3 regions of the Pseudomonas coleopterorum genome follow, and region 1 is predicted to be linked to each of the others. Evidence: predicted binding sites of a transcription regulator. Region 1 holds the regulator's gene; each other region holds the start of a gene.

Region 1 (10,714 bases):
CGCGGCGGCGGAAGAAACCAGAATCATCCACCACCAGGACCTTGACTGCCATAAACACTCCACTACGATCAGATACGCCGCGCGGCGTAGCGCTTGAGCATGCTCGGTACATCGAGGATCAAGGCGATACGGCCGTCCCCGGTGATCGTCGCGCCGGACATGCCCGGCGTGCCCTGCAGCATCTTGCCCAATGGCTTGATCACCACTTCTTCCTGGCCGACCAGCTGGTCCACCACGAAGCCGATACGCTGAGTGCCCACCGACAGAATGACCACATGCCCCTCGCCCTGCTCCTCGTGAGCGGCGGACTTCACCAGCCAGCGCTTGAGGTAGAACAACGGCAGCGCCTTGTCGCGCACGATGACCACTTCCTGGCCGTCGACGACGTTGGTGCGCGAGAGGTCCAGGTGGAAGATCTCGTTGACGTTGACCAACGGGAAGGCAAACGCCTGGTTGCCCAGCATCACCATCAGCGTCGGCATGATCGCCAGGGTCAACGGCACCTTGATGACGATCTTGGAACCCTGGTCCTTGGCCGAGAAGATGTTGATCGAGCCATTGAGCTGGCTGATCTTGGTCTTGACCACGTCCATGCCCACGCCACGGCCCGACACGTCGGAGATTTCCGTCTTGGTGGAGAAACCCGGCGCGAAGATCAGGTTGTAGCAGTCCGATTCGCTCAGGCGGTCGGCCGCATCGCGGTCCATCAGGCCCTTTTCCACGGCCTTGGCACGCAGGACCGCAGGGTCCATGCCCTTGCCGTCGTCGCTGATCGACAACAGGATGTGGTCACCCTCCTGCTCTGCCGACAATACCACCCGCCCACCGCGCGCCTTGCCGCTGCGCTCGCGCTCTTCGGGTGTCTCGATGCCGTGGTCGACGGCGTTGCGCACCAAGTGCACCAACGGGTCGGCCAGGGCCTCGACCAGGTTCTTGTCGAGGTCGGTTTCTTCACCGACCAGCTCCAGATGGATTTCCTTCTTCAACTGCCGCGCCAGATCACGGACCAGGCGCGGGAAGCGCCCGAAGACCTTCTTGATCGGCTGCATCCGCGTCTTCATCACGGCGGTCTGCAGGTCGGCGGTGACCACGTCGAGGTTGGAGACCGCCTTGGACATGGCCTCGTCGCTGCTGTTGGCGCCCAGGCGGACCAGGCGGTTACGCACCAGCACCAGTTCGCCGACCATATTCATGATTTCGTCGAGGCGCGCGGTGTCGACCCGCACGGTCGTCTCGGCTTCGCTGGCAACCGGTTTCTCGGCCACCGGCGCACGTGCCGGAGCGGCCTCGGCCTTGCGCGGGGCCGCAACCGGCGCCGCTACGGCAGAAGTCGGCTGCGCGTCGGGCAGGCTGGCAACATCGCTGAACTTGCCCTTGCCGTGCAGCTGGTCGAGCAATGATTCGAATTCGTCGTCGGTGATGTTATCGCTCACCGGAGCCGGGGCTTGCACTTCGGCGGGCGGTTGCGGCTTGACCGCATCGGCGGTGAACGCACCCTTGCCATGCAACTGGTCGAGCAGCGCCTCGAACTCGTCGTCGGTGATCTCGTCGCCCGGTGCCGGGGCAGCCGTTGAAGCCGTTACGGTATCAACGGCTGGCGTATCGGCAACTTCCGAGGCAACCGGCGCTGTGGAAGCAGGCGCCAACGCGTCGACGGCGAACTGACCCTTGCCGTGCAGTTGATCGAGCAGCGATTCGAATTCGTCGTCGGTGATCTCGTCACTGACCGGCACATCGGGCACAGCAGTGGCTGGCGCAGCAGCCTGCGCCTTGGCAGCACCCAGAGAGTCGAGCAACTGCTCGAATTCGTCATCGGTGATGTCGTCGCCAGGCGCCGGAGCCGGTGCAACGACCGGTGTCGCCACGGGCGGTGCAGCCGTCACTGCGGGTGCTGCGACGGCCACTGCCGGCTCGGCCAGACGCGCCAGCGCATCGAGCAGCTGCGCACTGGCCGGCGTGACCGGGGCGCGCTCGCGCACTTCGGCGAACATGCCATTGACCGCGTCCAGGGCCTCGAGCACAACGTCCATGAGTTCCGAGTCAACCCGGCGCTCACCCTTGCGCAAGATGTCGAAGACGTTTTCGGCGATATGGCAGCACTCCACCAGCTCGTTGAGCTGGAGGAAGCCGGCGCCGCCTTTTACAGTGTGAAAACCGCGAAAAATTGCGTTGAGCAAGTCGGCATCATCGGGACGGCTTTCCAGCTCGACCAGTTGTTCGGACAGTTGCTCGAGAATTTCGCCGGCCTCTACCAGGAAATCCTGAAGGATTTCTTCGTCGGCGCCGAAGCTCATGTGGATGCTCCCTGGAATACGTGATTAACGGTCAACACAGTCAGACGCAGGCGGTGGCCTAGAAGCCCAGACTGGACAGCAGATCGTCGACATCGTCCTGACCGGATACGACGTCTTCACGTTTATCGGCATGAATCTGCGGACCTTCACCCTTGGCAGGATGTTTTTCTTGATCTTTTTCGGCACGAAGCTTTTCGTGGTCGTGCTGGATGCCGGCGAAGCGGTCCACCTGGCTGGCCATCAGGACCAGTTTGAGCAGGTTGCTTTCCACTTCGGTGACCAACGCGGTAACGCGCTTGATGACCTGGCCGGTGAGGTCCTGGTAATCCTGTGCCAGCACGATGTCGTTGAGGTGGCTGGCCACTTCACGATTGCCCTGCTCGCTGCGGGTCAGGAATCCGTCCACCCGGCGGGCCAGTTCGCGGAACTCGTCGGCGGCCACTTCGCGGCGCATGAAGCGCTGCCAGTCGGCGCTCAAGGCGCTGGCCTCGGTGCTCAGCGTATTGAGCACAGGCGTGCTCTGCTCGACCAGGTCCATCGTCCGGTTGGCTGCGCTCTCGGTCAGGCGCACCACGTACGACAGGCGTTCGGTCGCGTCGGTGATCTGCGACACCTCTTCGGCCTGGGGAATGGTCGGATCGATCTGGAAACTGACGATGGCGCTGTGCAGCTCGCGGGTCAGCTTGCCGACTTCCTGATACAAACCGCGATCGCGGGTCTGATTCAGTTCGTGGATCAATTGCACCGCTTCACCGAAACGGCCTTTCTCAAGGCTGTCGACCAGCTCGACGGCGTGTTTCTTCAGGGTCGACTCGAAGTCCCCCAACGTGCTTTGTTTGTGGTCCATTGCGCCCCCATTGCAGACTTCAGCTATTGACGCGCTCGAAAATCTTTTCGATTTTTTCTTTCAGCACTTGCGCAGTGAAAGGCTTGACCACATACCCGTTGACCCCGGCCTGGGCGGCTTCGATGATCTGCTCGCGCTTGGCCTCGGCGGTCACCATGAGCACCGGCAGGTGCTTGAGGCGGTCGTCGGCGCGCACCTGGCGCAGCAGATCGATGCCCGACATGCCCGGCATGTTCCAGTCGGTGACGAGGAAATCGAAGTTGCCGCTGTGCAACATCGGCAAGGCGGTGTTGCCATCGTCGGCCTCGGCGGTGTTGGTGAAGCCCAGGTCACGCAGCAGATTCTTGATGATGCGCCGCATCGTCGAAAAATCGTCGACGATGAGGATTTTCATGTTCTTGTCCAATTAGACCTCCAGCAGTCTTGAACACGCCCAGCCTCTGAGCGTGCATAACAATCGAATTCGCCTGAGCCACTTGCCGCTGCAGATCGCTTACACGCGCTACGCCAACGGGCCTCTTCGCGGGCAGAGCCCGCTCCCACATAGGTCGAGACTGTGGGAGCGGGCTCTGCCCGCGAAAAAGCCCGCACCGATCTCGCCGTTCCTTCAGCGTGCCCGCCACTCTCCCAAGCGCCCGCGCAGTCGCGCGGCGCACTGGCTGTGCAACTGGCTGACGCGCGATTCGCTGACACCCAGTACCTCGCCGATTTCCTTGAGGTTCAACTCTTCGTCGTAATACAGCGACAACACCAGCTTCTCGCGTTCGGGCAGGTTGGCGATGGCCTCGGCCAGCGCACCCTGGAAGCGCTCGTCCTCCAGATCCCGCGAGGGCTCCAGCGAACCGCTGGCGCCGTCTTCGTGCAGCCCCTCGTGTTCGCCGTCCTGCAGCAGGTCGTCGAAACTGAACAGGCGGCTGCCCAAGGTATCGTTCAGGATCCCGTAGTAATCATCCAGACTCAGATTGAGTTCGGCCGCAATCTCGTGATCTTTAGCGTCGCGACCGGTTTTTGACTCGATTCGGCGAATGGCATCACTGACCATGCGGGTATTGCGGTGCACCGAACGCGGTGCCCAGTCACCCTTGCGCACCTCGTCGAGCATCGCGCCGCGAATACGAATGCCGGCATAGGTCTCGAAACTGGCCCCTTTGCTCGAGTCGTACTTGGTCGAAACCTCCAGCAGGCCGATCATGCCGGCCTGGATCAGGTCTTCCACCTGCACGCTTGCCGGCAGTCGCGCCAGCAGGTGATAGGCAATGCGCTTGACCAGCGGCGCGTATTGCTCGATCAGCTGATGCTGCTGCGAGTCGCGCGACGCCTTGCTGTACATACGGTATCCGCTGGCGCTCATGATACGGGCCCTGCACTGGTTTGCTGCACCAGGCGTTCGACGAAGAACTCCAGGTGGCCGCGGGGATTGGCCGGCAATGGCCAGGTGTCTACCTTCTGCGCGATGGCCTTGAAGGCCAGCGAGCATTTGGAGCGGGGAAACGCCTCGTAGACGGCGCGCTGCTTCTGCACGGCCTTGCGCACCGACTCGTCGTACGGCACGGCGCCGACGTACTGCAGGGCCACGTCGAGGAAGCGGTCGGTCACCTTGGTCAGCTTGGCGAACAGGTTGCGGCCTTCCTGAGGGCTCTGCGCCATGTTGGCCAGGACCCGGAAGCGATTCATGCCGTAGTCGCGGTTGAGCAGCTTGATCAGGGCGTAGGCATCGGTGATCGAAGTCGGCTCGTCGCACACCACCAGCAGCACTTCCTGGGCCGCGCGTACGAAACTCACCACGGAGTCGCCGATACCGGCAGCGGTGTCGATGATCAATACGTCGAGGTTGTCGCCCACGTCGCTGAAGGCCTGGATCAGGCCTGCATGCTGGGCCGGGGTCAGGTGCACCATACTCTGGGTGCCGGAGGCCGCCGGCACCACGCGAATGCCGCCAGGGCCCTGCAACATCACGTCACGCAGTTCGCAGCGACCTTCGATCACGTCGGCCAGGGTGCGCTTGGGGGTCAGGCCCAGCAATACGTCGACGTTGGCCAGGCCAAGGTCGGCGTCCAGCAACATGACCCGGCGGCCGAGCTCGGCCAACGCCAGGGACAAGTTCACTGACACATTTGTCTTGCCGACGCCGCCTTTGCCGCCGGTCACCGCGATCACCTGTACGGGATGCATGCTGCCCATGTTCGTTCTTTACCTTGTCTAGACCGAGGCCACACCAGTGGCTGCCAGTTCGATTGCTCGAGTAATTCCTGGCAACCCTACGATGCAGGAAGATTGTGCTTGCCTAACGTTCTTCACCTCAGCCAACTCGCTTGTCGGGGCTGTGGTAGAGACCTGCGAACATATCGGCCATGGCCTCTTCGCTGGGCTCTTCTTGCATCTGCACGCTCACCGCGCGGCTGACCAGCTGGTGCCGCCGCGGCAGATGCAAGTCGTCGGGAATGCGCGGCCCATCGGTGAGATAGGCAATCGGCAGTTCCTGACTGATGGCCAGGCTCAGCACTTCGCCGAGACAGGCCGTTTCATCGAGTTTGGTCAGGATGCACCCGGCCAGACCGCAACGTTTGTAGCTATGGTAGGCCGCGGTCAGCACCTGCTTCTGGCTGGTGGTCGCCAGCACCAGGTAGTTGCGGGCGTTGATCCCACGTCCGGCCAGGCTTTCGAGCTGCATGCGCAGGGCCGGATCGCTGGCCTGCAGGCCGGCGGTGTCGATCAAGACCACGCGCTTGCGCAGCAGCGGCTCCAGGGCCTGTACCAATGACTGGCCCGGATCCACCTGAGTCACCGAAACGTTGAGAATGCGGCCCAGGGTCTTGAGCTGTTCCTGAGCACCGATACGAAAACTGTCCATGCTCACCAGAGCCACGCTCTGCGAGCCGTATTTGAGCACATAGCGCGCCGCCAGCTTGGCCAGGGTGGTGGTCTTGCCCATGCCGGCCGGGCCGACCATGGCGATCACGCCACCTTCTTCGAGCGGTTCGACGTCCGGCGTGCGAATCATACGCGCCAAGTGCGCCAGCAGCATCCGCCAGGCCTGCCGTGGCTCGTGAATTTCACTGGTCAGGCTGAGCAGTTCGCGAGCGATCGGGCCAGACAGGCCGATGCGCTGCAAGCGCCGCCAGAGATTGGCCTGGGCCGGCTTGCTGCCCTGCAGCTGCGTCCAGGCCAGGGAGCCGAGCTGCACTTCGAGCAACTGGCGCAGACCGTTGAGTTCCGAACGCATGGAATCGAACACGCGCTGGTCGACCGCAGGCTGAGGCGCCGGTGCGGGCTGGGTACGTGCTGGCTCTTCGCGACGCGGCTCCACCAACGGCTCGGCGGCGGTCAACGGCAGGCCGGCGACCAATTGACGATTGGTGGCGGCGTCGGTTGCGCCACGGGTGCTCAGTTCGGCCTGGGCGGAGACGATGCGCGACTGGGTCTTGCGCAGCTCTTCTTCCAATTCCAGGTTCGGCACGCGCGGGGCCAGGGCCGACAGCTTGTAGTCCAGGGCAGCGGTCAGCTCGACGCCGCCGGCAATGCGACGGTTGCCGATGATGGCAGCGTCGGCACCCAGCTCATCGCGGACCAATTTCATGGCCTGACGCATGTCGGCGGCGAAAAATCGCTTCACTTGCATAACCCACTACCTCAGCCGTTGGGCCCTACTGTCGCTACGATGGTGACTTGCTTGTTATCAGGGATTTCCTGATAGGCCAGTACGTGAAGGTTGGGGATCGCCAGGCGACCGAAGCGTGACAGCATCGCGCGGACCGGACCGGCCACCAGCAGTATCACCGGTTGGCCCTGCATCTCCTGCCGCTGCGCCGCATCGATCAGGGATCGTTGCAGCTTTTCCGCCATGCTCGGTTCCAGCAAAACGCCTTCTTCCTGACCCTGACCAGCCTTCTGCAGACTATTTAGCAATATCTGTTCCAACCTTGGCTCCAAGGTGATAACTGGCAGCTCCGGCTCAACGCCTACAATGCTTTGCACGATGGCACGGGACAAACCGACCCGTACGGCCTGGACCAGCGCGGCGGTATCTTGACTCCGATGACCGTTGTTGGCGATCGCTTCGGCGATGCTGCGAATGTCGCGCACAGGCACCTGTTCGGCCAACAGCGCCTGCAACACCTTGAGCAGCGAGGACAGCGAAAGGATGCCTGGAACCAGCTCTTCAGCCAGCTTGGGCGAGCCTTTTGCCAGAACTTGCAGCAGTTGTTGCACTTCTTCGTGACCGATCAGCTCATGCGCGTGTTTCTGCAGAATCTGATTCAAATGCGTGGCCACTACCGTACTGGCATCGACCACGGTGTAGCCGAGGGATTGCGCCTGGCTGCGCAGGTTGACGTCGATCCACACCGCGTCCAGACCGAACGCCGGATCCTTGGCGGTGATGCCGTTGAGCGAGCCGAACACTTGACCCGGGTTGATCGCCAGTTCGCGATCCGGATAGATCTCGGCTTCGGCCAGGATCACACCCATCAGCGTCAAACGATAGGCGCTGGGAGCAAGGTCAAGGTTGTCGCGGATATGAACCGTCGGCATCAGGAAACCGAGGTCCTGGGACAGCTTCTTGCGCACACCCTTGATCCGCGCCAGCAGCTGGCCACCCTGGTTGCGGTCCACCAGGGGAATCAGGCGATAGCCGACTTCCAGGCCGATCATGTCGATGGGCGTCACGTCGTCCCAGCCCAGCTCCTTGGTTTCCTGGGTGCGCGTCGGCGATGGCAACAGTTCCTGTTGGCGCTGAACTTCGGCCAGGGCCTGGACCTTGACGTCGTTCTGCTTCTTCCACAACAGGTAGGCGGCGCCACCGGCGATGGCACCCAGGGTGATGAAGGCCAGGTGCGGCATGCCGGGCACCATGCCCATGATGGCCATCAGCGCGCCGGAAACGGCCAGCGCCTTGGGGGAGGCGAACATCTGCCGCTGGATCTGCTTGCCCATTTCCTCGGAGCCCGAGGCACGGGTGACCATGATCGCGGCTGCGGTGGAGAGCAGCAGCGAGGGCAACTGCGCCACCAGGCCATCACCGATGGTCAACAGGGCATACACCTTGCCCGCTTCGGCGAACGGCATGTTGTGTTGCAGCATACCGACCAGCATGCCGCCGATCAGGTTGATGAAGAGGATGAGCAAACCGGCGATGGCGTCGCCGCGGACGAATTTGCTGGCACCGTCCATCGAGCCGTAGAACTCGGCTTCGGCCGCCACTTCGCCGCGACGAGCCTTGGCCTGGTTCTGATCGATCAGGCCGGCGTTGAGGTCGGCGTCGATGGCCATCTGTTTGCCGGGCATGGCGTCCAGGGTGAAACGCGCGCTCACTTCCGAGATACGCCCGGCACCCTTGGTAACCACCACGAAGTTGATGATCATGAGGATGGCGAACACTACGATACCGACGATGTAGTTACCGCCGATCACCACCTCACCGAAGGCCTGGACCACCTTGCCCGCAGCGGCGTGGCCTTCCTGGCCGTGAAGCATGATCACCCGCGTCGACGCGACGTTGAGCGCGAGGCGCAGCAGCGTGGCCACCAGCAGGATGGTCGGGAACACGGCGAAATCCAGCGGCCGCAAGGCGTACACACACACCAGCAGGACGACGATGGACAAGGCGATGTTGAAGGTGAAGAACACGTCCAGCAGCAGTGCCGGGATCGGCAGCATCATCATCGCCAGCATCACCAGCAACAGCAGCGGCACCCCCAGGTTGCCGCGGCCAAGGCCGACGATGTTGCTGCGAGCGGTGTTGATTAATTGAGAGCGATCCACCGGCATTCCCCACTTCCCCAAGCGAACTTTTGACGCGCCAGGCGTCCTGTCAGGGGGCAGTGCAAGAAGGGGTCCAACTTTTGTCGGAGGGGATTAAAGATTCTCGCCCTATGGTCGAGTGCTGGGTGTCAGGCGATTCGGCGGTGCGCCCTTCGCGGGCAGAGCCCGCTCCCACAGGGTTGGCACTTGTGGGAGCGGGCTCTGCCCGCGAAGGCCGGGGCGCGGTCTAACTGTCTCGCTGCAGATCCGGCGGAATCGGCAGGTCCTTCAACGGGTCGGGCCGCTTGCCTCGCCCCGCCTGGTATTGGCGGATCTGGTAGACATAAGCCAGCACCTGCGCCACCGCCAGGTACAGCCCGGCCGGGATCTGCTGCTCAATGTCCGTGGAATAGAAGATCGAGCGTGCCAGGGCCGGCGATTCGAGCACCTGGATGCGGTGCTCGTTGCCAATCTCGCGAATCTTCAAGGCAATGAAGTCCGAGCCCTTGGCCAGCAGCACCGGCGCATTGCCCTTCTCCGGATCGTACTTGAGCGCCACGGCGTAGTGGGTCGGGTTGGTGATGATCACGTCCGCCTCGGGAATGGCCGTCATCATCCGCCGCTGGGACATTTCGCGCTGCAACTGACGCACTCGCCCTTTCACCTCGGGACGGCCTTCGGCGTCCTTGTGCTCGTCCTTGACCTCCTGCTTGGTCATCATCAGCTTCTGCTTGCTGCTGTACAGCTGGAACGGCACGTCCACGGCGGCGATCAGCGCCAGCCCGCAGGACATCCACAAGGCGCTCCAGCCGACCAGTTGCACGCTGTGGATGATCGCCATTTCCAGCGGTTCGTTGGCAATGGCCAGCAGGTCGGCGCGGTCCTTGGCCAGGACAGCAATGGCAACAATGAGGATGATGGCAAACTTGGCCAGTGCCTTCAGCAACTCGGTCAGCGCATGCATGGAAAACATGCGCTTGAGGCCCGCGGCCGGGTTCATGCGGCTGAACTTGGGCGCCATGGAGCTGGCAGCGAACAGCCACCCGCCCAATGCAACCGGCCCGATCAGGGCTGCGAGCAGCATCGTCACCAGAATCGGCTGGGTGGCCAGGATCGCCACCTTGCCCGACTGCAGCAGAAAGATGCCCATGTAGCGCTCGTCGAGCAGCACCTCGCGGCTCAGGGTGAAGTTGCTGCGCATCAGCTCCAGCAGGCTCTGCGCCAAATGCCCGCCGAACGCCAGCAGCGCCCCGCACCCGGCGACCATCACCGCCAGGGTGTTGAGCTCCTTGGAACGGGCGATCTCGCCTTTTTCGCGCGAGTCTTTCTTGCGCTTGTCCGTGGGGTCTTCTGTCTTGTCGGCACCGCTTTCGCTTTCGGCCATTGCCTACTCCGCTCGCGCCAATTCGCGCAGCCACTGCAAGGCGTTGGTCGCCAGCGGCTGATACTGGTTGAGGATGTCGCCCAGGCTGACCCAGAGGATGAACATCCCCAGTACCAGGGTCAGCGGGAAACCGATGGAAAAGATGTTCAGCTGCGGCGCGGCACGGGTCATCACGCCGAAGGCGATGTTGACCACCAGCAAGGCGGTGATGGCAGGCAGCACCAACAGCACGCCGGCACCCAGCACCCAGCCCATGCGCAGCACCACATCCCAGTAATGCGCGGTCAGCAGGCCGCCGCCGATGGGCAACGTGGTGAAGCTCTCGGTCAGCACCTCGAAGATCACCAGATGACCGTTCATGGACAGGAACACCAGGGTCACCAGCATGCTGAAGAACTGGCCGACCACCGCTACCGACACGCCGTTGGTAGGGTCGACCATGGACGCGAA
Region 2 (10,714 bases), 1.2 Mb from region 1:
CCGCGCTGGCCTTGCAGGTCTGGCTGCTGTTCGAGGGGGCCACGGCCGCCGCCACGGTAGCAGGCACGGCAGTGATCGAAGCGGCCAAACAGGCGGCGCTAACCCTGATGGCGTGTGCCAAAGCCGCTCGGTCATGAAGCGCGGCCTCAATCTGGTCGCGGCCGCTTTCGCCCTCACCGCGCTTTCATATGGGCTGGCGCGCTTCGCCTATGGTCTGTTGCTGCCGCAGATCCGCGCGGAGCTGGCGCTGGAAGCGACCGCCGCTGGCTGGATCGGCAGCGGTGCCTTTGCCGCTTACTGCGTCGGTATCGTCCTGACCTTCGTCTGCAGTGCGAGCTTCACCCCACGCACCCTCGCCGCCTTCGCCGGCCTGACCGCCACGGCTGGCATGGCGTGCATCGTGGTCGCCTCGTCGGCCTGGATGATGGGTGCAGGCGTTGCATTGGCGGGGCTGAGCACCGGCTTGACGTCTCCACCGCTGGCGAGCGCGGTCGCCGCGCACTTCGCCGATGAAGGCCGGGCGAGAGCGAATGCCGCGATCAACGCCGGCACGGCCGCTGGCATCGTCTTCTCGGGCGCGGCAGCGGCCATGACGGTGAGCGCATGGCGTGAGCTGTATGCCCTGTTCGCCCTGATCGGCGCCGCAGTCACGCTGTGGCTGTGGTTCGCCCTGCGGAAGGCGCGGAGCAGCGAAACCACTGCGGGCTTCTCGCTGAAGATCCTTCATCGCCCCGGGCTGGCAGTGCTCTGCGCCAGCGCCTTCGCCATGGGCCTGTCGAGCACCGCCATCTGGACGTTCGGCGCCGACATTCGCGGTACCTTTGGCCTGAGCGACACCGGCATCGCCTGGGCGTGGATCACTCTGGGGACTGCCGGTGTCAGCGGCGCGGCCACCGGTGTACTGATCGAGCGTTTCGGTACGGCACGGGTCCACGCCTTTTCGCTGCTGGGTATCGTTGCGGCGATCCTGACCCTGGCGGCCAGCGGATACAGCCTGGTCTTCGGCTTCGTGGCGATGGGCGTATTCGGGGCTGCCTATATCATGTCTTCGGGCACCTACCTGATCCAGGGCATCGCCCTGCTCCCGGATCGACCGGACCTGGGCCTGGGATTCGCGTTCCTGTGCCTGGCGCTGGGGCAGACAACCGGAGCACCGCTGTTCGGTGCAACCCTGGATGCCGTCGGGGTCACAGGCGCCCTTTTTGCCTTCGCCCTACCGGCCGTGGTGGCGATCTTTCTGAGGCCTCGAGTCGGCTAGAAAAATCTTCACGCGCTCGCGCCGCTGCATCTGGAACTTACGCCCGTTTCGCCCACTCAGTTCTGTACCTGCCTGCCCTCATCCGAGACCACTGCCTTGGCCACATCTGCCCCCTCGCGGCGTAACGCGCTGTCTCTCGACGGCCTGAATTTCTTCCTGGCCGATGTCCGTGACGGGCTCGGGCCGTATCTGGCGATCTACCTGCTGGCCGTGCACAAATGGGATCCTGGCAGCATCGGCCTGGTGATGACCCTGGCGGGGCTGGCGGCGCTGCTGACCCAGACACCGGCGGGCGCGCTGATCGACAGGACCCGACGCAAGCGCGCGGTGGTCGTGGCCGCCGCCCTGCTGGTCACTGCCAGCTGCGTGGTCCTGCCGTTCATCACCTCGTTCGGCCTGGTCGCCGCCACCCAGGCACTGGGCGCCATCGCAGGCTCGGTGTTTGCACCGGCCATCGCCGCCATTTCCCTGGGCATCACCGGCCCGAAGGCGTTCACCCGCCGTACCGGGCGCAACGAAACCTTCAACCATGCCGGCAACGCTTTCGCGGCCTTGCTCGCGGGTGGTTTTGCCTACCTGTTCGGGCCGGTCGCGGTGTTCTATCTCATGGCCGCCATGGCGCTGGCCAGCGTGGTGGCGGTGAGCTGCGTGAAAGCGGACGCCATCGATCACGACGTCGCGCGCGGGCTGGAAGCACATCACCAGGACGGACACGATCAACCCTCAGGTTTCAAAGTGCTGCTCGGCAACCGCGCGCTGCTGGTATTCGCGGTCAGTTGTGCGCTGTTCCACCTGGCCAATGCGGCCATGCTGCCGCTGGTCAGTCAGAAGCTTTCACAGATCGACCTGAGCATGGCCACGCCGCTGACCTCGGCCTGCATCGTCGCCGCGCAACTGGTGATGGTCCCTGCCGCCCTGCTGGTGGGTGCGCGGGCCGATCAATGGGGCCGCAAGCCGTTGCTGCTGGCAGGTTTCCTGATTCTGCCGATTCGCGGCGTGCTCTATACGTTTTCCAATGACCCTTACTGGCTGGTCGGCGTGCAATTGCTCGACGGCATCGGTGCCGGCCTGTTCGGCGCACTGTTTCCACTGGTCGTAAAAGACCTCACCCACGGCACCGGGCGCTTCAATGTCAGCCTGGGCGCGCTGACCACCGCATTCGGCCTGGGTGCCGCACTGAGTAACGGTCTGGCCGGTTTCGTCGTGCAGGTAGCCGGTTACAGCGCAGCCTTCCTCACCCTGGCCGGGGTCGCCGGCGCGGCCTTCCTCCTGCTGCTCACCGCCATGCCGGAAACCCTGCGCCGCGACACCGAAGAGGAAGCCGTACCTTGCCCCACGCCAGTCTGATCATCTGGGGCATCAGCCTCCTCGCCACCTTGGGCATCATCACCCGCCCCCTGCGGATTCCCGAATACGTCTGGGCACTGGCGGCAGCGATCGGGCTGGTTGCCGCTGGCCTGATCGCCTGGTCGGCGGCTCTGGCCGCAGTGCTCAAGGGCACCGATGTCTATCTATTCTTGGTGGGCATGATGCTGCTGGCCGAACTGGCCAGGCGCGAGGGATTGTTCGACTGGCTGGCGACCGTTGCCGCCCGCCAGGCCCGTGGCAGCGCGCAGCGTCTGTTCGATCTGGTGTTCGCGGTGGGCACGCTGGTGACCATCTTTCTGTCCAACGACGCCACGGCCGTGGTGCTGACGCCAGCGGTGTATGCAGCCACACGGGCAGCCAAGGTCAACCCGCTGCCGTATCTGTTCGTCTGTGCGTTCATCGCCAATGCTGCCAGTTTCGTGCTGCCGATTTCCAACCCGGCCAACCTGGTGATATTCGGCGAGCACATGCCACCGTTGCTGGCGTGGCTGGCCATGTTCAGCCTGCCGTCGCTGGCGGCCATCGGCATGACCTACCTGGTCCTGCGCCTGACCCAGCGGCGGCATTTGCAGCAGCGCCTGGAACTGATCGAAGAACTGCCCCACCTGAGTATGGGCGCACGGCTTACAGCCGCCGGGCTGGGCGTCACGGCCGTGGTACTGCTGACCGTATCGGCGCTGGACGAAGCCCTGGGCTTGCCGACCTTCCTGGCGGCCTTCGCCACCCTTGCGCTGGTGCACCTGTACCAGCGCAGCAATCCCTGGCCGGTCTGCAAGGGCGTGGCCTGGGGCGTGCTGCCATTGGTGGCCGGACTGTTCGTGCTGGTGGAGGGCATCGGCCAGACCGGCGTGACCGCACACTTGGCCAGTTGGCTGGAGCAGGCGGCGAAGCAGGCGCCGGAACAGGCTCATTGGTGGGCTGGAATACTGGTCGCCATAGCCTGCAATATCGGCAACAACCTGCCGGTCGGCCTGCTCAGCGGATCCATCAACGAGCTGGGCCATCTGCCGCCCAATGTCACCGGCGCGCTGGTGGTCGGCGTGGACCTGGGCCCCAACCTGTCGGTCACCGGCTCCCTGGCGACCTTGCTGTGGTTGATCGCGATACGCCGCGAAGGGGTGCAGATCAGCGCCTGGGCCTTTCTCAAGCTGGGCGCCGTGGTCATGCCCCCGGCCCTCATCGCCGCGTTGTGGTTGCTGTGAGGGCTACCTGAAAGGCGTCCTTCAGAACTTCACGCTGGCCGTCAGCCGCGCCGTGCGCAGCGCACCCTCTTCCACCTGCAGGGTGCTGCTGCCGGTAGTGGCCGGGTAGTACTCCTTGTTGAACAGGTTATCGATGTTCAACTGCAGACGCGTCTCGTAGCCCTGAGTCGGCAGATCCCATCGCACGAAAGCGTCTGCCAGGGTGTAGCTGTCCATCCAGAAGCTGTTGGCGTTGTCTCCCGCCCGCTCGCCCACGTAGCGCGCACCAGCGCCCACATGCCATTGACCGGTCTGTGCCGGCAAGGCCAGATGGTGGGTCAGGTACAGGCTGGCCGTGTGCATCGGTGCATTGGGCAGACGATTGCCCTCCTGCTCGGGCGCCTCGGCGTTCTTCAGCACTTCGGTATGGCTGTAGGCGTAGGTGCCGATCATGCTCCAGTTCTGCGCGATCTCGCCGGTCACATCCAGCTCGATACCCCGTGAGCGGGCTTTGCCGACGGCTTCGTCGAGGCTGTCGCCATTGCTCTGCAGCACGCTGTTGACCAGGTTCTTCTTCTCGATGTCATAGACCGCCAGGTTCACGTTCAGCGCCGCGGTCGGGGTGTACTTGATCCCCGCCTCATAGCTGCGACCCTCGGTCGGCTTGAAGCTGTTACCCGCGTCGTCGGCGTCGTTGGGCACGAAAGAGCGGCTGTAGTTGGCATACAGCGCCACTGTGTCACTGGGCTGATAGACGATCCCGCCGAACGGAATGAATTCATCGCCATTGGAGTCCGCACCGGGTGCGTACGAGCGGCCCAGACCCTGGTCGCTGTACTGGTCCCAATGGGCCTGACGGCCACCGAACACCAGGATCCAGCGGTCGTTCAAGTGCCAGTTGTCCTTGAAGTACAGCGAGGTGGTGACCAGATTGTTCTCGGCATTGCTCTGCGCCGCACTGACCGTGGTCGGTTCGGCCAGACGGCCATAAACGGGGTTGCGGATGTCGATGTTGCCGGCGGCGGTGTTGGCGTTGCGGTAGGTCTTGCCGCGGTATTTGTCCAGCGACTCGTTGTCCAGGCCCACCACGATTTCATGGCGCTGGCCGAACAGCTGCTGATCGCCGATCAGATCCAGCGCGGTATAGCGGCTTTCGTAGTCGTAATGGCCGCCGTTGGCGATGCGTCGCAGCGTATTGCCGTTGAGGGTATTGGGTTGGGCGATGGCGAGGCTGTAACGGTCCTCGGTCCAGCCGTAGGTCAGGCGGCTGCGCCAGGCATCGCTCAACTGGTACTCGAACTTGGCGGTGGTGCTCTGGCTGATGCCGACCGTCTTGGCCCAGTGCTCGTCGAGGCGGTCACGGTAGCTGATGTCGGCCGGTCGGCCGCCGACGAACACGGTGCCGCGATCGAAGGGACTGGCATAGTCGTTGTAGGTGTAGGCCAGCGAAGCACTGGCGCGTTCGCCGACCCAGGTGATCGACGGCGCGATCAGCGTATGTTCGTCGGTTCCGTAATTGCGCCAGTAATCCTCATGACTGCGCTCGGCCACCAGTCGGTAGGCCAGGTCGGTGTCACCCAGCGGGCCGGTGGTGTCCATCGACAGCGAACCGCCGCCCTCGCTGAAGCCCGAGGCGCTGAGGGTCGTGCTGCGGGTGAACTGGGGCTGCTTGCTGACGACGTTGATGACCCCGCCCGGTTCCAGTGCGCCATACATCAGCGACGCCGGGCCCTTGAGCACCTCGACATGATCGGTGGTCGCGCCCAGGTTGCGGCCGATGGCCGAGCGGATACCGTCGCGCAGGATGGAGTTGTCGTCGTTGCTGCCAAAGCCGCGCTTGATCAGCGCATCCTTGGTGCCGCCCAGGGTGTTGGTCTGGGTGACGCCGCTGACGAAGCGCATGGCGTCGTTGAGATCCTTGACCTGGTAGTCGTCCAGCGTCCTGGCGGTGACCGCATTGACGGTTTGCGCTTCGTCGCGATTCTGCGTGGCGCTCTTGCTCGCCGTTTCCCCACGGGCCTGGGTGTAGCTGTCGGCGCCGTCAGCTTCGCCGGTGGCCTGGATGACACTGGAAGGCAACTCTGTGGCTGCGATGGCGAGGCCAGGCAGGACTGAGCACAACAGCACCCACGAAGGGGCCCGATTCAACGACTTGACCACGCATGTAACTCCGTACTGGATGAAAGACGCGAATGCGTCCCATCTGTATTGTACGGGTTGCCGTGATCATTTGCCGAGCCCGTTGAACCATTTCGAACATTTTACAGACGGAAGCGGCTCACCAGATCGTTGAACGAGGTGGCCAGGCGCGACAGATCCTGGGTCGATGCGCTGGTCTGATGGGCACCGGCCGCGGTCTGCGTGGACAGATCCTGAATGTTGATCAGGTTGCGGTCCACTTCACGGGCCACATTGGCCTGCTCTTCGCAGGCGCTGGCGATCACTAGGTTGCGGTCATTGATCTGCGCGATCCCGGTGGCGATGGATTGCAACGCCTCGCCGGTGGCCTTGGCCAGCACTTGGGTATCGCCCACCAGCCCCTGACTCTTGCCCATGGCCGCCACCGCCTGATCCGCACGCGAACGTACCGCCCCGATCATGCTTTCGATCTCGCCCGTCGAAGACTGGGTCCGTGCAGCCAGGGCCCGGACTTCGTCGGCAACCACGGCAAAACCGCGTCCCTGCTCGCCGGCACGGGCCGCTTCGATGGCCGCGTTGAGGGCCAACAGGTTGGTCTGCTCGGCGATCCCGCGGATCACATCGAGCACCTTGCCGATATCGCGCACCTGCACCGCCAGGTCTTCGACGATGGTGGTCGACGACTGGATCTCGACCGTGGCGTTGTTCACCGCATCCACGGCATTGCGCGCCTGCACAAGACCGTCTGTGGCCTGGCTGCTGGCGGTCTTCGAAGCTTCGGAGGTGGAAATGGCATTGCGTGCAACTTCTTCCACCGCCGAAGTCATCTCGGTCACGGCCGTGGCCGCCTGCTGAATCTCGTCGTTCTGGCGCAGCAGCCCGCGACTGCCGTCTTCGGTGACCGCATTCAGTTCTTCCGCAGCCGAAGCGAGCTGATTCGACGCGTCAGCGATCTGGTGAATGGTCGCCTTGAGGCCTTCCTGCATCTCGCCCAGCGCCGTGAGCAACTGCCCGGTCTCGTCGCGCGCCGCGCTGCCGATGCTGTGGGTCAGGTCACCCTTGGCGATCAACTGGGCGCTGGCCACTGCCGTGGCGATGGGCCGGCTGATCAAGCGGCTGATGAACAGCCCCAGTGCCAGGGCAGCCAGAAAGGCCAAGGCGATGCCGATGTACAGCACGGTGATTGCCGCCTGTTCCTGCTCTTCGGCGTCGCGTGCGCCTTCGGCGATCTGCCGGTTGTTCGACTCGACCATGATGGTCAACTCGTCCATGACCGTACGATAGGCCTGCTGGATCTCGCCGGACATGAGCGCGCGCGCTCCCTGGACGTTACCGGAATCGAGAACGGTCAGCACTTTCTGGATCTGCGCCTGATAGATCGGCCAGTCGCGTTCCATCTGGTCGCCAGCGGCACGCTCGTCGTCCGCCAGCGGCGTCTTGCGATAGATCGCGAAGGCCTTCTCGCTGTCCGCCTGATTGGTGGTCATGGCCTGGCGGATGGTGTCCTTGACGCTCTGCGAGTCATTTTCCGCGTGGGCGGCTATCAGAGCGTAGAGATCCTTGAGTTGCGCAATCGCCTTGCTCTTGGCTTCGGCTGTTTTGGAGACAGACACAAGGTTGTTGGCAAACACGTTTTTCAGGCTGTCTGACAGCTGACTGATCCCGCGTGCGCCTAGCACGCCCACGGCCAGCGTGATGAAGGCGCACAGCCCGAAGGCTACGAGCATTTTGGTGGATAACTTTGCATCGCGCAGCCACGTCATACGAAAATCCTGTCAGTTCGACCGAAAGCGCCGCGGAGTAGGCGCCTTGCATAAGGTCATGGGCGTTATGAGCGGTCTATCGGCGCGCACCCTCGAAGCTTGAATGACGTTCGTCGCTTAGCCCATCGCACACACCCGGCCAGGTTTACGGCGACCAAATGCACACGAATGCCGATCAGCGGTGGGAACACTTATGGAATAATGGCTGTCTGACATCACTCCATCCTCCACCTGGCCCTGCGAGGCCACCATGACCGATCTACACCGCCGAAATCCGTGCCGCCTGCCCACGCTTCTGCTGCTCAGTCTGCTTACCGTGGTGGGTCTTTCCATGCTCTGGGAATTCCACCTCGAAGCCTCCGTCATGCATTGGCTGAACCTGCCCTACGACGGTGATTTCGAAGACGCCGAACGCTGGCGCTTCGTCCTGACGGCCTCGGGCTTTTCGATGCTGTCCCTGATCCTCCCCACCGTTGTGCTCAAGCGCCTGGTGGTCAATACGCAATCGAGCTATCGGCGCCTGCAAATCATCCAGGCGCAGACCGAGACCCTGGCCAAGTACGACGCCCTCAGTGGGCTGATCAATCGACGCGTATTCATGGACGTCCTGCATAAACATTTGGACGAAAGTCGGCCCGTGGCGATCTTGCTGATCGACCTGGACCATTTCAAGGCCATCAACGATCAGCACGGTCACTCGGCGGGAGACAGCGTGTTGGTGGAGATCGCTCATCGACTGCAGGGCATTGCCGCAATCCACGCGGGCACGGCCGCGCGCCTGGGCGGGGACGAATTCTGCCTGATGTTCCAGGGCCACCGGGAAGAAAGCGAACTCAGCGAAATCGCCGAGCTGACGGTGCGCTGGCTGAGCGAGCCGGTACTCGAAGCTACGCTGCGCGGGCGCCTGGGCGCGACCATCGGCATTTCCCGTTCATGGATGGACGCCAGGGAAGCCTCGTCCCTGTTGCATTGCGCAGACACCGCCATGTACCGGGGAAAAAACACCGGTCGCTCGACGTTCAATTTCTACGACAACGATTACGAGCGGCTGATGCGCGCTCAAGCCGATCTGGATCTGGCGCTCAAGCAAGCGGTCGACCGAGAAGAAATCGTGCCGTTCTTCCAGCCCATCGTCACCCTGCCCTCACAGCAGATCGTGGGTTTCGAGGTCCTTGCACGCTGGCTCAAGCCCGATGGCAGCACCGGCATGCCCGGGGATTTCATACCGATCCTGGAGCGTCTGGGGCTGATTCCGGCGATGACGCGCTCGCTGGTCAGGCAAGCCTGTCGAGCGGCCAGCCGCTGGGATGACCACCTGCATCTGTCGCTGAACGTCAGTGCGACGATGATCACCGACGAGCTGTTTCCGGATCACCTCTTCGATCAACTCAAACAGGAGAACTTCCCGTTCGAGCGATTCGAAGTCGAGATCACCGAAGAAGCGCTGGTGGGCAACCTGGAAGCAGCCCAGCGCAACCTCAGCAAACTGCACGGGCATGGCATCAGCGTCGCGTTGGATGACTTCGGGATCGGCTACTCTGGCCTGTATCATCTGACGCGGCTGTCCATCGACAAGATCAAGATCGACCGTTCCTTCTTCGAAGCCGGAAACATCGACCATCTGCCCATGGTCGAGGCCATCCTGGGGATGGCACGCAGCCTGAACATGAAGGTGACGGCCGAGGGCATCGAGGATTTCCACCAACCCTACCTGCCCAAATGGCTGGCGGAAAACGGCTGCCACTATGCTCAGGGCTACCTATATGGGTATCCGCAGGCAGGCAGCACGATAGCGACTGCCGTTCCCGGGCCTTCGATCGCCTGCGTCGCGGCTCAGAACTGAACCCGGCGACCCGTCACCGGGTAGCTGGGGTCGGTGTACCCGGGCGTCGAGCTGTGGCCTGCCACGACCAGGCCATCGACGAACGCCTCGTCTTCCTCGGTGAACCGGTACTGCAACGCTGGCACATAGTCCCGCCATTGTTCCTCGGTGCGCGGGCCGGCGATCGTCGAGCTGATCAACCGATTGTTCAGCACCCACGCCAAGGCAAACTGCCCCGAGGTAATCCCTCGCGCCTGGGCGTGATCCTTGATTCGCTGGGCCAGGTCGAGCGACTCGGGACGCCATTCGGTCTGGTGCAGCCGCGGATCACTGCGTCCGGCCCGCGTGTCGCTGCCGGGCTCGGCGCCGGGCTCGTACTTGGCGGTCAGCACGCCGCGCGCCAATGGGCTATAGGAAACCACACCGATACCGTAATGCTCGGCCGCTGGCAGATGCTCGCTCTCGATCTGCCGATTGGCCAGGTTGTACAACGGCTGGCTGACGGTGGGCCGCTCGACGTTCAGCAGGTCTGCAACACGGCAGAATTCGGCAAGCTTCCAGCTGCTGTGGTTCGACAACCCGTAGCCCCGAATCTTGCCGGCACGTATCAGATCGGCCAAGGCACGCACCGTTTCCTCGACCGGGGTGAACGGGTCTTCGCGGTGCACGTAATACAGATCCAGATAGTCGGTCTGCAAACGACGCAGGCTGCCTTCCACCGACTCGACCACACTGTGCCGCGATGCCCCGCGTCCATTCGGCCCCTGGACGCCCGGGTTGGGATTGACGAACTTGCTCGACAACACCCAGCGCGAACGCTGCCCGGCGATCAGCTTGCCCACTGTGATTTCCGAGGCGCCATCGTTGTAGTTGTTCGCCGTGTCGATGGCGTTGATGCCCTGCTCCAGCGCATCGTCGACGATGCGCTTGGCAGTGGCGTCGTCGGTCTGGCCGCCGAACATCATGGTGCCCAGGGTGATTTCGGAAACCTGAAGACCATGACGGCCCAGGCGGCGGTATCTGACGTCACTCACAGGTACATTCCTCCATTGACGGGAATAGCCATCGCGATGGCCCGGTTCCTCGATGCTGGCCTATCCCAGGCGATCCATCAAGCGCGAAGCCTATCGCCAGCATCGACAAATACTATTGAAGTTCAGTGGGGCATGGCCGATAGACTGGT
Region 3 (10,714 bases), 240 kb from region 1:
AGCGTATGGGTTTGGAAGACCGGGTCCGAGCCAACACAACCAATGAACAGGGTATCGCTTTCGTTGATCGATCCAACCGCACCAAAGCGTTCATCGCTGTCGACGCGTTCGGCGGTGAGGGGCCGGTTGCCGAGCTGGAAATCCTGCGTGGTGAACTGGCCAAGCTGCTGATCGAGCACAGTCAGGACCGGGTCGACTACCGATTCGGCGACAGTATTGCAACCATTTTGGACGATGGCGTACAGGTGCATGTGGGCTTCGAGCAGGGCGATGAGCAGGTCTATGATCTCGTCATCGTCGCCGAGGGCATTGGCTCTAAAACGCGCAAGCTGATATTCGGCAGTGAAGTCGAGCGTCGTCCTCTTGATCTATACACCGCCTACTTCACCGTGCCCCGGCAGCCAAGCGATGGTCAGATCATGCGCTGGCATAATATCCCCGGGGGCCGGTGTGTCTGCCTGCGCCCTGACAACCTCGGCACCACGCGGGCCTTCTTGTCCTTTCAGCAGGCGCCGAGCGGCTACGAGAAGCTGAATCAGGCAGAGCAGAAAGCTTTGCTCAAGCACCTATTTGCCGACGCCGGTTGGGAAACACCTCGTGTACTCGCTGCTTTGGAGGGCGCGCCTGACCTTTATCTGGACGCGGTCGGCCAAGTTAAGATGCCCCACTGGAGCAAGGGCCGTATCGCCCTTGTAGGTGACGCCGCCTATTGCGCATCGCCGATCAGCGGCATGGGCACGAGTTTGGGGTTGTGTGGCGCCTACGTCTTGGCTGGCGAGCTGGGCCGCCACATAGATCATGTTCAGGCATTTGCAGAGTATGAAAAATTGATGCGTCCATACGTCGATCAGGCGCAAAGCGTGCCCACGTTCGCGCCCAGACTGGCCTCGCCGCATTCGCGATGGAGAATCGCGCTGGGTCATGCCGTATTAAGGTTGGCGACCGCGCCGGGCTTCAAGGCCTTGTTTGCGAAGATCCTTTCGCCGAAGGCTGATGCAATTAGGTTGCCGGATTATGGGTAAGGGGCGGGGGGTAGGGTGGGATGCATGCTTTTGGCCGATTGCTGCCGATCCAGTTTGCGCTCCGGGTCAATGTCCGAGCTGATCAGCTTGCGAGTGTAGGGCGAGGACGATGGCAATTCAGACACCAGACAATCCCGACGACCAGCAGAGCAATGGCCGCTATCTCGTACGTATCAGGTAGTCGATGCTCCCATAGAAATCCAAAAGCCAGCGCTGCCAATGTTTCGATCACCAGCACTTGCCCGCTAAGTGCCAACGGCAGAAGCCGGCTTGCCTGATTCCAACACGCGCCGCCAACGACCGAAGAAAGAAGGGCTACACCGCAGGCCACCAGGAAAAAATGCAGCCATTCTTCACTTCCATGGGCATCTGCCAGATAAACCAGGACAGGCACCGCCAGGAGCAGCGACTGAGCGCCCGTCATGATACCGGTCAGCAGTGCCCAGTCATTGGAGGAAATGCGGGTGAGCTGAATCAGTTTCCGAGCATTGCCAACGGCGAACCAAGTCCACGTTATCAATGCACCTGTGGCGCAGAGAACACCTGCAATGGCTGTTGATGTTTCAGGTGTGTTGCCATTGATCAGTGCATGCCAACTGATAATTACAACGCCGGTCATTGCGCAACATAGCGAAGGGAAGAGTCTGCGCAAGGAGACGGCATGGGTATCGTGCCGACCTGCCAAGGTCATCAACACGGGGATGAGCCCGACGATCAGGGACGTGGTCGCAATCCCCACCAGTTGCACCCCGGTACCCACCAGCGCGTAGTAAACGAGATTTCCGATCAGGCTGAGCCAGAAGAGTGACTTCCAATCGGCTCGCGTGAGGTTGGCGCACACCCGCCGCCATCGGGGCATAAGCAGTACAGCTGAAATTGCACCGTAACAAAGAAATCGAAGCACCGCGAATTGCAGGCCGCTCAAGCCTTGGGTGAGCTGTGGCCCAAGAAAAATCACGCCCCAGCACAGTCCCGAGCAAATACCATACACAATGCCCTTCAACAGCGATCGATCAGTAAACATTCCACCCGTGCTCCGCAGCTTGAACGGGGAAAGTCTGAAGCGTCGAGCCAAGAGAGTATTGTCAGTAGCTGCCGAATTTTTTACCCAGCATGTTTTTGCGCTTTGCGATACACCGCCGGAGTGATCGCGCTCACACGTTGCATGGTTCGAGTCAGCGACGCCTGATCGGAAAAACCTGTACGCAAGGCAATCTCGGCGATCGGCAAGGAAGTGCCACGCAGCCATCGTTGAGCTTGCTTTATGCGTAACTCCGTCAACCAGGCCTGAGGACTCATTCCAAACATCTGCCGAAATCGCTGGTGCAGTTGACTCATGCTCATGTTCGCAACCTGGGCCATGACTTCGTTGCTCCAGTTTGCCCCTGGGTTAGCCTGCAAGCGGGCGACCAGTTGCTCGATGGCGGATGGGGAACTGTAGATGTCAGGGCCGAGAGATGAGAGAAGCAGCGAGCTCAACTGTGGAGCGCCCAAGGCGAGCTGCTTGTTGCCGATGAGCTCGGCGAACTCGATCAGCCGCCTTGTCGCAGGGGAAATAGGCACGTAGGTCTTTCGAGCCAGACGCTCCATCTGGAGTGTCTCCAGGAGGGTCGGCGCGCAGTCCAGCACCAGGAAACGGCTGTCTGCGTGGCTGAGCTGGGAGTGCACCGAACCCGGTCTCACCACAGCGGCCAATGACTGGTCGATGCTGCCACCGCGACCGTCTACATCAATTTCCATCTGGCCACGAACCGGCAGGACCAATTGAGCATGGTCGTGGGAGTGGTGAGGGTTTTCACGCTCATAGCTGCGGATTTCAAGATTCAGGAGCATGAGTGCATCACTCGGGCGGAGTCCAGGGACGCAGGATTCTAACACCCAGCCGAGCGATAGATTGCTCGAAAAGGAGCCGTTGACAACACGACCGCATCATATTCCGATCGCGGGTGCCAGTGTTAGTATTCAGTTAGTGAGAGCTACAGCCTGATCCGAAAATGGTAACTCGGCGCTCTGCTCGGTTTTGCCAATGCGGGGCTTCATATGATCCTTGTTCTTATTATCGGGATGTTGGCTTTTTGCTCGGGGTATCTGGTTTCCCTCGAGGATAGGTTACAGAGGGACCATACATTTCATCCCTTCGATGTGTTCAACAATTTTCGGGCGTCGCCAAGGTGCCGGAAAAAAATGGCTTATGTCGGCATGTTCTTTTTTGTCTTGGCTGGGGTGGTTTACTTTCTTGAGCCGGAAGTCAACTACTCCTCCAGGGACAAGGTCAAGGCATTGGGCATGGTCATGCTGCTTTGGTCATTCATGTTTTACGGCTATTGCCGCGAACTGGAGTTCACCAAGTCAGGAAGTTCTCCTGAGTCGCTGCAGTGCATGGACTGCATTGAAGGAACAGAATGGTATTCTTTGGCTTTCAAAGCGCTTTTGGCGACCTTCAAAATTCTGGCCGTTTTTGCGTTTTTGTATGCGATCAAGCGCATTTGACTGCCGCGTGCGATACCTGATCTGGATCGATACTGATCTCCAACGGTGAGGCGCCCCGCCAGAGGATCGCATTGCAAACATGTCGCGCTCCACTGCAACGCGCAGCACAGCAATATGCTCGATTTCAGAACGCAAAGCCGACCGGTAATAGGTTCCAAGCGCAGGACCGGCGCGGGTTGTTGCGACCGCGATGACGTTGCCAAGCGTGAAGTCAGTAGCACGCACTGACTTCACCACGCCATCGCTTGGGTTTACTTGGTGGAAGTGAAACCGGCGAAGCGCTTGTTGAAGCCGGCAATCCGTCCTTCTGCCTGTGTTTTTCGGACTTGCCCGGTGTAGACGGGATGTGAAGCGCTCGAAACGTCAAGGGCGACATACGGGTACGCTTTGCCATCCGTATGCGTCTCGGTTCGAGTCGTTTCCACGGTCGAGCCGATCAGGAAATAAACGTCGGCGGCTGTGTCGTGGAACAGGACTGTCCGATAGTCCGGGTGAATACCAGGTTTCATGGTCGGGATCTCACGTCGTTTATAGATGTTATATCGTAACATTAATGTGCACGGCGGTCCATGCCTCTATGCTGGTTCGCTGAGAGCGGCTATCACAGCCAGAGCTCATCGCGGACGTCTACCTGTGGGGATTCCCATTGGAGCGTTCTTCGTTGGCGCGATTCACTGAGTCGCGCCACAGATTGCGCCACAGATTGGCGCGATTCGCGAAATCGCGCCATAATCGCGCCATGTCCTCACTAAATCGCGCCAAAAAATATGCCTGACGCACAAGAACTGAAGAAACTCATTCTTGAATCATCTTCAGGGCTGACTTTGGCCGAAATCCTGGCGCGACGTCCTCAACTGGCCCGCCGCACTGTACAGCGGTGGCTGAGCCAGTTGGTCGAGACCGGTGAGCTCGAGACGCGCGGTGATGCCCGTGCGAGACGTTATTTAGCTCCGGGTTTGAATGTCAGCGATGTCCTGCATGTCAACGATGCCTTCCCGATCGGGATTCCCCTGTCCGCCGACAGCACGGACATCCTGGCCTATATCGATCAGCCTTTGCATTTGCGCACCCCTGTGGGCTATCAACGCGAATTTCTCGATGCCTACCTGCCCAATCGCACCTCGTATCTCTCCGAGTCGCTGAGGCGTCGGCTGCATAACATAGGGCGTACCTCACCGGACGAATCACCTGCTGGTACCCATAGCCGCGCCATCCTTAACCGGCTGTTGATCGACTTGTCATGGGCGTCCAGTCATCTGGAAGGCAATACCTACTCACGACTGGACACCCGAGAGTTGATCGAGCATGGTCGGGTGGCGCAGGGCAAGCCAGCGATCGAAACCCAGATGATCCTCAATCATAAGGTGGCAATCGAGTTGTTGGTCGAGAACGTTGATACAGTCGAATTCAATCGTTATACATTGATGAACCTGCACAGCGCTCTATCGGAAAACCTGCTGCCCAATCCTGCTGATGAAGGGCGGATTCGTCAGCATGCGGTAGACATCAGCAAAAGCGTGTATCGGCCACTGTCCGCGCCTCAGCTCATCGATAAGTTACTGGACGAAGTGCTGAGCAAGGCCAATCGGATCACTGATCCGTTTGAGCAATCCTTTTTCGTGATGGTGCATTTACCCTATCTGCAGCCTTTCGCAGATATCAACAAGCGTACCTCACGGCTTGCGGCGAACTTACCGTTGTTTCGCGCCAACCTCTGCCCACTGACATTTCTCGATGTGCCTGAAATTGCCTACAGCCGAGCAACGCTGGGCGTCTACGAGATGACGCGTGTGGAACTACTCCGTGATCTGTATGTATGGGCCTACGAGCGATCGGCGCAGGAATACATGGTGATACGTCAAACGCTGGCCGAGCCTGATCCGCTTCGTCTGGTATGGCGGGAACTGATCAAGAGCACCATACGCGAAGTGGTGCGTCAGCCCGAACGTGATCCGTTGACCGTTATCCGGCAGTGCGTGTCAGAGCAGGTCCCGCAAGGTGAGCAGGAAGGGGTGGAGGCGGTTATCGTCGAGGAGCTGCAACGCCTGCATGAGGGGGTTCTGGCGCGTTACCGGCTCAGGCCCTCGGAGCTGGAAGCTTGGAGGAGGAGGGGTCGGTAGAAGGGAAGGTCCAAGCGCGGGGCCGAGTAAACGACTATCAATGCTCAGGAGATACACGATGTTTATCAAGCCATCGATGGCGTTGCTGTTCGCGTGCATGCTCATTACCGATGCAAACGCAGCCAGCCGTTGCGGAACAAAGCTGGTCAATCCCGGAGACAAGCTTGCTGACGTTTTACAGTCATGTGGCAGTCCCGTTGCCCAAGCCAGCGACGGTCCGGTGATACGCAACAACGGTGTGCCACGCAAGGGCTCGCAGAAAACCGATGTGGTTGTCTACGGCCCGAATGGTGGTGCCTACCAGTACATGCTATTCATCAATGACGAGTTGGTCAGGGTAGATCTTCGTCGGGAGGCGCCTGCCGGAAACATCCTTAGATGGTGAGCCGTCTTGCTATCTACGCGTGGGTGCGGCATTCAGAAAAAACAGTCGGTGATTCTCAGGTCGCAACGCGGACGGACCGGTTTCACAGCAAGTCGAATACTCCCGCCTCCCAAGTCTGCGTGTCATAAGCGACTAGTGCTTCTTGAACGGCATCTGCACTGCACAGGATTTGACCCTGATTGTTCCAAATGGCAGAGCAACCCGCCGCGACATAGTCGTCGGCGGACCCTACGCAGTTCGCCATCACCACGGTCATGGAATGCTTTTCAGCGATCATCGGATAATGAGCTTTCGCCAAGGTCGTACCGCGCTCAGACTTCGCCACGCTTGCCAGATACACCTGAGCACCCGACTGTGCAGCTTCTTCGGCGTGGCTTGGCTGAAGTGATTCGTAGCAAATGGCGGGGGCCAAGATGACATCTGCGTGATTCAGCACAAGCTTGCGGCTGCCGGCGGCGAAGAACGGTAATTCGTCGGCATGCAGAATCTGTTTTGAGTAGCAGGTACGCGGCTGTCCAGGCTGGAAACTGATCATGCTGATTTCGATACCCTCGCGTCCCTGGGTGGGCGCACCCACGGCGATGAGCATCCCATATCGATCGCTCAGTTGCTGGAACTCATCAAGACGGCCGTCGCTCGCATCCATCGCCAAGGCATCAGCCAGCCTTGGCTCGTAACCGGTCAGGGAAAGCTCGGGAAAGAGCACGAGATTGGCGCCCAGATTTGCGGCCTGCCGGATGGCAGCCATATGTTTGGCGATGTTTGCTTCACAGTCGCCCGGTACGGGGCGGATTTGCGCGGCGATCAGCTTCATTTGCTCTTTCTCTTCAAGATGTAGTGACGGCACTGAGGCGAATGAACCTGTGCCGAGAGCGAACTCAAAAAATACAGGGCTAGCTTGCACCAAACTGTGCGCTGATCGCCCAGCTTCTCCGTAAGCCGCTCAAGTTTCAACGCCTGGCGTGGATAGCGTATTACAACAATCTATTCGCAGTCCGGAGCTTCTCCATGTTCGCCCACTTGAAAGTCCGCACAGGCATGATCGGCGTGTTGGTGTTATTCGTCATCGCGCTGATGTTCTCGATCGTCAACAGTTGGTCATCGGCGGTGCGCAGCTACGACCAGGTCGACGAGCTCAGACATACTTCACAACAGATTGACGGTATCAACAATTCGCTGCTGTTGGCCATCCGTACCAGTGCCAATGTGTCATCGGCCTTCATCGAAACCGTGGGCGGTCGATTCGAGGATGCGGAAGCCCGGCTGGTGCGCAGTGAAGGCATCTGGAACGATGCCATTGCCAAACTCAATGCCTCGACGGCCGATATTCGCGACCCGAAACTTCAGGCGCTCGCCGACGACTTGAAGGCCGCGTTCGCCGAGTACGGCACCGCCATCGTCGGCCAGCGCGCTGCCACCCGTGCACGCTCGGCGGACCAGTATTTCGTGGTCAACATCAGCGCTGGCAAGGGCATGACCAAGCTTCAGGAAATCCGGGTGAATCTGGTCGGCGCCCTGGATGCCCGTGCCGCTGAGATCAACCAGGACGCCAGTGACCGCCTGGCAACCGCCAAGCGGCTATCCCTGGCACTGGCCTGTATCACGCTGGCGCTGGCGGTGGTTTGCTGGATGTTCATCTCCGGCCGTGTACTGCGCCCGCTTCGTGAAGCTGGTGAGCATTTCAAACGCATCGCCAACGGCGACCTGACCCAGGAGGTCGTGTCCCCGGGCCGCAACGAGATTGGTGACTTGTTCGTCGAGCTTCAGCGCATGCAAGCCAGCCAGCGCAACACCTTGATCCTGATTTCCGGTTCCGCGACCCAACTGGCGTCGGCGGCCGAAGAGCTCAACGCAGTGACCGAGGAAAGCAACCGTGGCCTGCAGCAACAAGACATGCAACTTGAACAAGCCGCCACTGCAGTCAACCAGATGACCAGCGCCGTCGAAGAAGTCGCGCGCAATGCCGTGTCCACTTCGCAAGCGGCGACAGCCTCAAACACGCTGTCGGAGAAAAGCCGTCAACAGGTTCGCGAAAACATCGCCGGTACTCAGTTGATGACAACTGAAATCCAGGGCAGCGCAGAGCGTATCCAGCACCTGGCCGGCGAAGTGCGCAACATCGGCAAGGTACTGGACGTGATCCGTGCCGTATCGGAGCAGACCAACCTGCTGGCCCTCAATGCCGCCATCGAGGCCGCCCGTGCTGGTGAGGCGGGGCGCGGTTTTGCCGTGGTCGCCGATGAGGTGCGAACGCTCGCCTATCGCACTCAGGAGTCCACCCGCGAGATCGAGCAGATGATCGGCAGCGTGCAGACCACCGCCGAGCAAGCTGTCGACTCGATGCGCGATAGCACCCTGCGCGCGCAAGGGACTCTGGAAATCACTCAAGCCTCTGGCGCGGTACTGGAAGACATTTTTGCTGCCATCGGCCAGATCAACGAACGCAATCTGGTCATCGCCAGTGCGGCGGAAGAGCAGGCTCAGGTCGCCCGTGAAGTGGACAGCAACCTGGTCGCCATTCGTGACCTGTCCGCGCAGTCTGCGGCGGGCGCTCTGCAGACCAATGCGGCGAGTCACGAGCTGTCGCGTCTGGCGGTCGAGTTGAACGACCTCGTGTCTCGTTTTCGTACCTGAGTGAACCGAGATCAGATATAGGCTCCGACCACCCGCTTTACGGTGGTCAGCGCTTCACGCAGGGTCTCCATGCTCACCGAGCCGAGCGCCAGCCGTATGGCATGAGGGACATGAGCCGAGGTGCAGAACGGCTCGGCCGTCGAAACCGACACGTGGTCGCGCATCAATTCCAGCGTGACCTGATCCGCTCTTGCGTCCTCCGCCAGCGGCAGCCACAGAAAGTACGAAGCGGGGTGACGTGTCACGGGCAACCCTGACAGCAGCGAGTCGGCCAACGCCTGCCTGGCTCGGGCATCTGCGCGTTTTTGCGTTTCCAGTGCGGCGACCGTGCCATCGTCGAGCCAGGCGCAGGTGATGGCCGTCATGACGCCGGGTGTGTTCCAGGTCGTGGCCTTGACCGTGCGCTTCAAGGCGTCCAATCGGTCCATCGGCGCTGCGACGTAGCCGACGCGCAATCCAGTGGCGATGTTCTTGGAAAACCCCGACACATAAAGGGTTCTTTCAGGCGCCAACTCGATGATCGGCGGCGGCGGATCCTGCGCCAGAAACGCGTAGGCTGCATCTTCGATGATTGTCAGATCATGTGCGCGGGCGATCGCCACCAGGCGCTCGCGTTGATCGGTCGGCAGCACCCAACCCAATGGGTTATGCAGCGTGGGCATGGTGTACACGGCGCGCACCGGACGCCGGCGGCAGAGCGAGGCGAGGGCCTCCAGATCCGGTCCTTGGGCCGTGACAGGAATGGGCACCACTTCAAGGTGCAATGTTTTGGCCAGCAGCTTGAACCCCGGATAGGTCAGTGCATCGGCCGCAATCACGTCCCCCGGTTGCAGCAACGCCATCAGGCTCACCGCCAGACCGTGTTGGGCGCCACTGACAATCAGAATCTGCTCGGCATCTACCGTGACGCCACGTTGGAGCAGATGACGGGCGATGGAGGCCCGTTCATGCAAGCGGCCCGCATGTGGCTGATAGCGCAAATGAGCTTCCAGGTCGCCGGACAGCGCCAGTTGGCGCAGGGCACTGCGCAACAGGTCGGCTTGCCCCGGCATGGCCGGATAGTTGAAGTTGAGGTCGATCACACCCGCCGCAACGTCCGGCTGATCGATGCCTTGTCCGGGCGGCAACGACGTCTCGCGCACGAACGTCCCGCGCCCGGTCTCCCCGCTGACCAGTCCCATGGCCTCCAATTCCGCATACACCCGGCTGGCAGTGACCAGGGCCAAGCCATGGGTGGCCGCAAGTTGGCGATGGGTCGGCAAACGCGTACCCGGCGGCAAACGCCCGGCACGGATATCGGCTGCAAAGGTGTCCACCAACAACTTGTACCGGGAGCTAGCCATGTCGAAATGTATCCATGACAATTTTTTGATTGTCGTGATAGTCGGCCATAGGATGCCTGTACGCAACCCAGCGCAGAGTGGACGCACAATGGAACGCACCTCTAACCAGAACCCGGCAACAGAGAAACCCGCGAGCGGTGTGATCAATGGCCTCATCGGTGTCGTGATCTTCAGCGGTTCGCTGCCTGCTACGCGTATTGCGGTGCTGGAATTCGACCCGGTCTTTCTGACCGTGGCGCGGGCAGCCATTGCCGGCGTGCTCGCGCTGTGCCTGCTCTTGCTGTTCAAGGAACGGCGACCGGCCCGTCGGCAGATACTGTCGTTGATCATCGTGGCGATGGGCGTGGTGATTGGTTTTCCACTGCTGACGGCCTTGGCTTTGCAATACGTGACGTCGGCCCATTCCATCGTGTTCGTCGGCCTGCTGCCGCTGGCCACCGCCGCGTTCGGTGTCCTGCGCGGTGGCGAACGTCCTCGGCCGGCGTTCTGGTTTTTCTCGGTGCTGGGCAGTCTGCTGGTCGTCGGGTTCGCCGTCAGCCAGGGACTGACCGCCTCGCCGACCGGCGACATTCTGATGCTCCTGGCCATTCTGGCCTGCGGCCTCGGCTACGCCGAAGGGGCAAAGATTTCCAAAGCATTGGGTGGTTGGCAGGTGATCTGCTGGGCGCTGGTGTTGTCGCTGCCGGTCGTGATGCCTTTGACGGCATGGTTAGCGCCCGT

Evidence for each region. Region 1 encodes FliA, which starts transcription of late flagellar genes. Its sites were predicted from a motif close to CTAAAGTTTNNNNNNNNNNNGCCGNTAA; they were not measured.
Region 2: the regulator FliA is predicted to act here: its motif matches at 7,786-7,813, upstream of BLV18_RS07985 (methyl-accepting chemotaxis protein).
Region 3: the regulator FliA is predicted to act here: its motif matches at 6,960-6,987, upstream of BLV18_RS14360 (methyl-accepting chemotaxis protein).

The regions. Positions count from the first base shown of each region.
Region 1 is NZ_FNTZ01000001.1:2,979,729-2,990,442, forward strand. Features, by position in the region: gene BLV18_RS13300 (protein-glutamate methylesterase/protein-glutamine glutaminase) at 1-52, opposite strand, end outside; gene BLV18_RS13305 (chemotaxis protein CheA) at 69-2,294, opposite strand; gene BLV18_RS13310 (protein phosphatase CheZ) at 2,353-3,141, opposite strand; gene BLV18_RS13315 (chemotaxis response regulator CheY) at 3,161-3,535, opposite strand; gene fliA (RNA polymerase sigma factor FliA) at 3,749-4,495, opposite strand; gene fleN (flagellar synthesis regulator FleN) at 4,489-5,322, opposite strand; gene flhF (flagellar biosynthesis GTPase FlhF) at 5,441-6,760, opposite strand; gene flhA (flagellar biosynthesis protein FlhA) at 6,772-8,901, opposite strand; gene flhB (flagellar biosynthesis protein FlhB) at 9,128-10,264, opposite strand; gene fliR (flagellar biosynthetic protein FliR) at 10,268-10,714, opposite strand, start outside.
Region 2 is NZ_FNTZ01000001.1:1,755,105-1,765,818, reverse strand. Features, by position in the region: gene BLV18_RS08010 (TetR/AcrR family transcriptional regulator) at 1-137, shown strand, start outside; gene BLV18_RS08005 (MFS transporter) at 134-1,258, shown strand; gene BLV18_RS08000 (MFS transporter) at 1,355-2,605, shown strand; gene BLV18_RS07995 (arsenic transporter) at 2,587-3,828, shown strand; gene BLV18_RS07990 (TonB-dependent siderophore receptor) at 3,850-5,934, opposite strand; gene BLV18_RS07985 (methyl-accepting chemotaxis protein) at 6,069-7,709, opposite strand; gene BLV18_RS07980 (putative bifunctional diguanylate cyclase/phosphodiesterase) at 7,960-9,552, shown strand; gene BLV18_RS07975 (aldo/keto reductase) at 9,543-10,565, opposite strand.
Region 3 is NZ_FNTZ01000001.1:3,220,221-3,230,934, reverse strand. Features, by position in the region: gene BLV18_RS14400 (FAD-dependent monooxygenase) at 1-1,022, shown strand, start outside; gene BLV18_RS14395 (DMT family transporter) at 1,105-2,046, opposite strand; gene BLV18_RS14390 (AraC family transcriptional regulator) at 2,127-2,855, opposite strand; gene BLV18_RS14385 (hypothetical protein) at 3,207-3,512, shown strand; gene BLV18_RS14380 (type B 50S ribosomal protein L31) at 3,764-4,021, opposite strand; gene BLV18_RS14375 (Fic family protein) at 4,280-5,632, shown strand; gene BLV18_RS14370 (DUF2845 domain-containing protein) at 5,691-6,017, shown strand; gene BLV18_RS14365 (carbon-nitrogen hydrolase family protein) at 6,100-6,831, opposite strand; gene BLV18_RS14360 (methyl-accepting chemotaxis protein) at 7,026-8,651, shown strand; gene BLV18_RS14355 (aminotransferase-like domain-containing protein) at 8,663-9,994, opposite strand; gene BLV18_RS14350 (DMT family transporter) at 10,083-10,714, shown strand, end outside.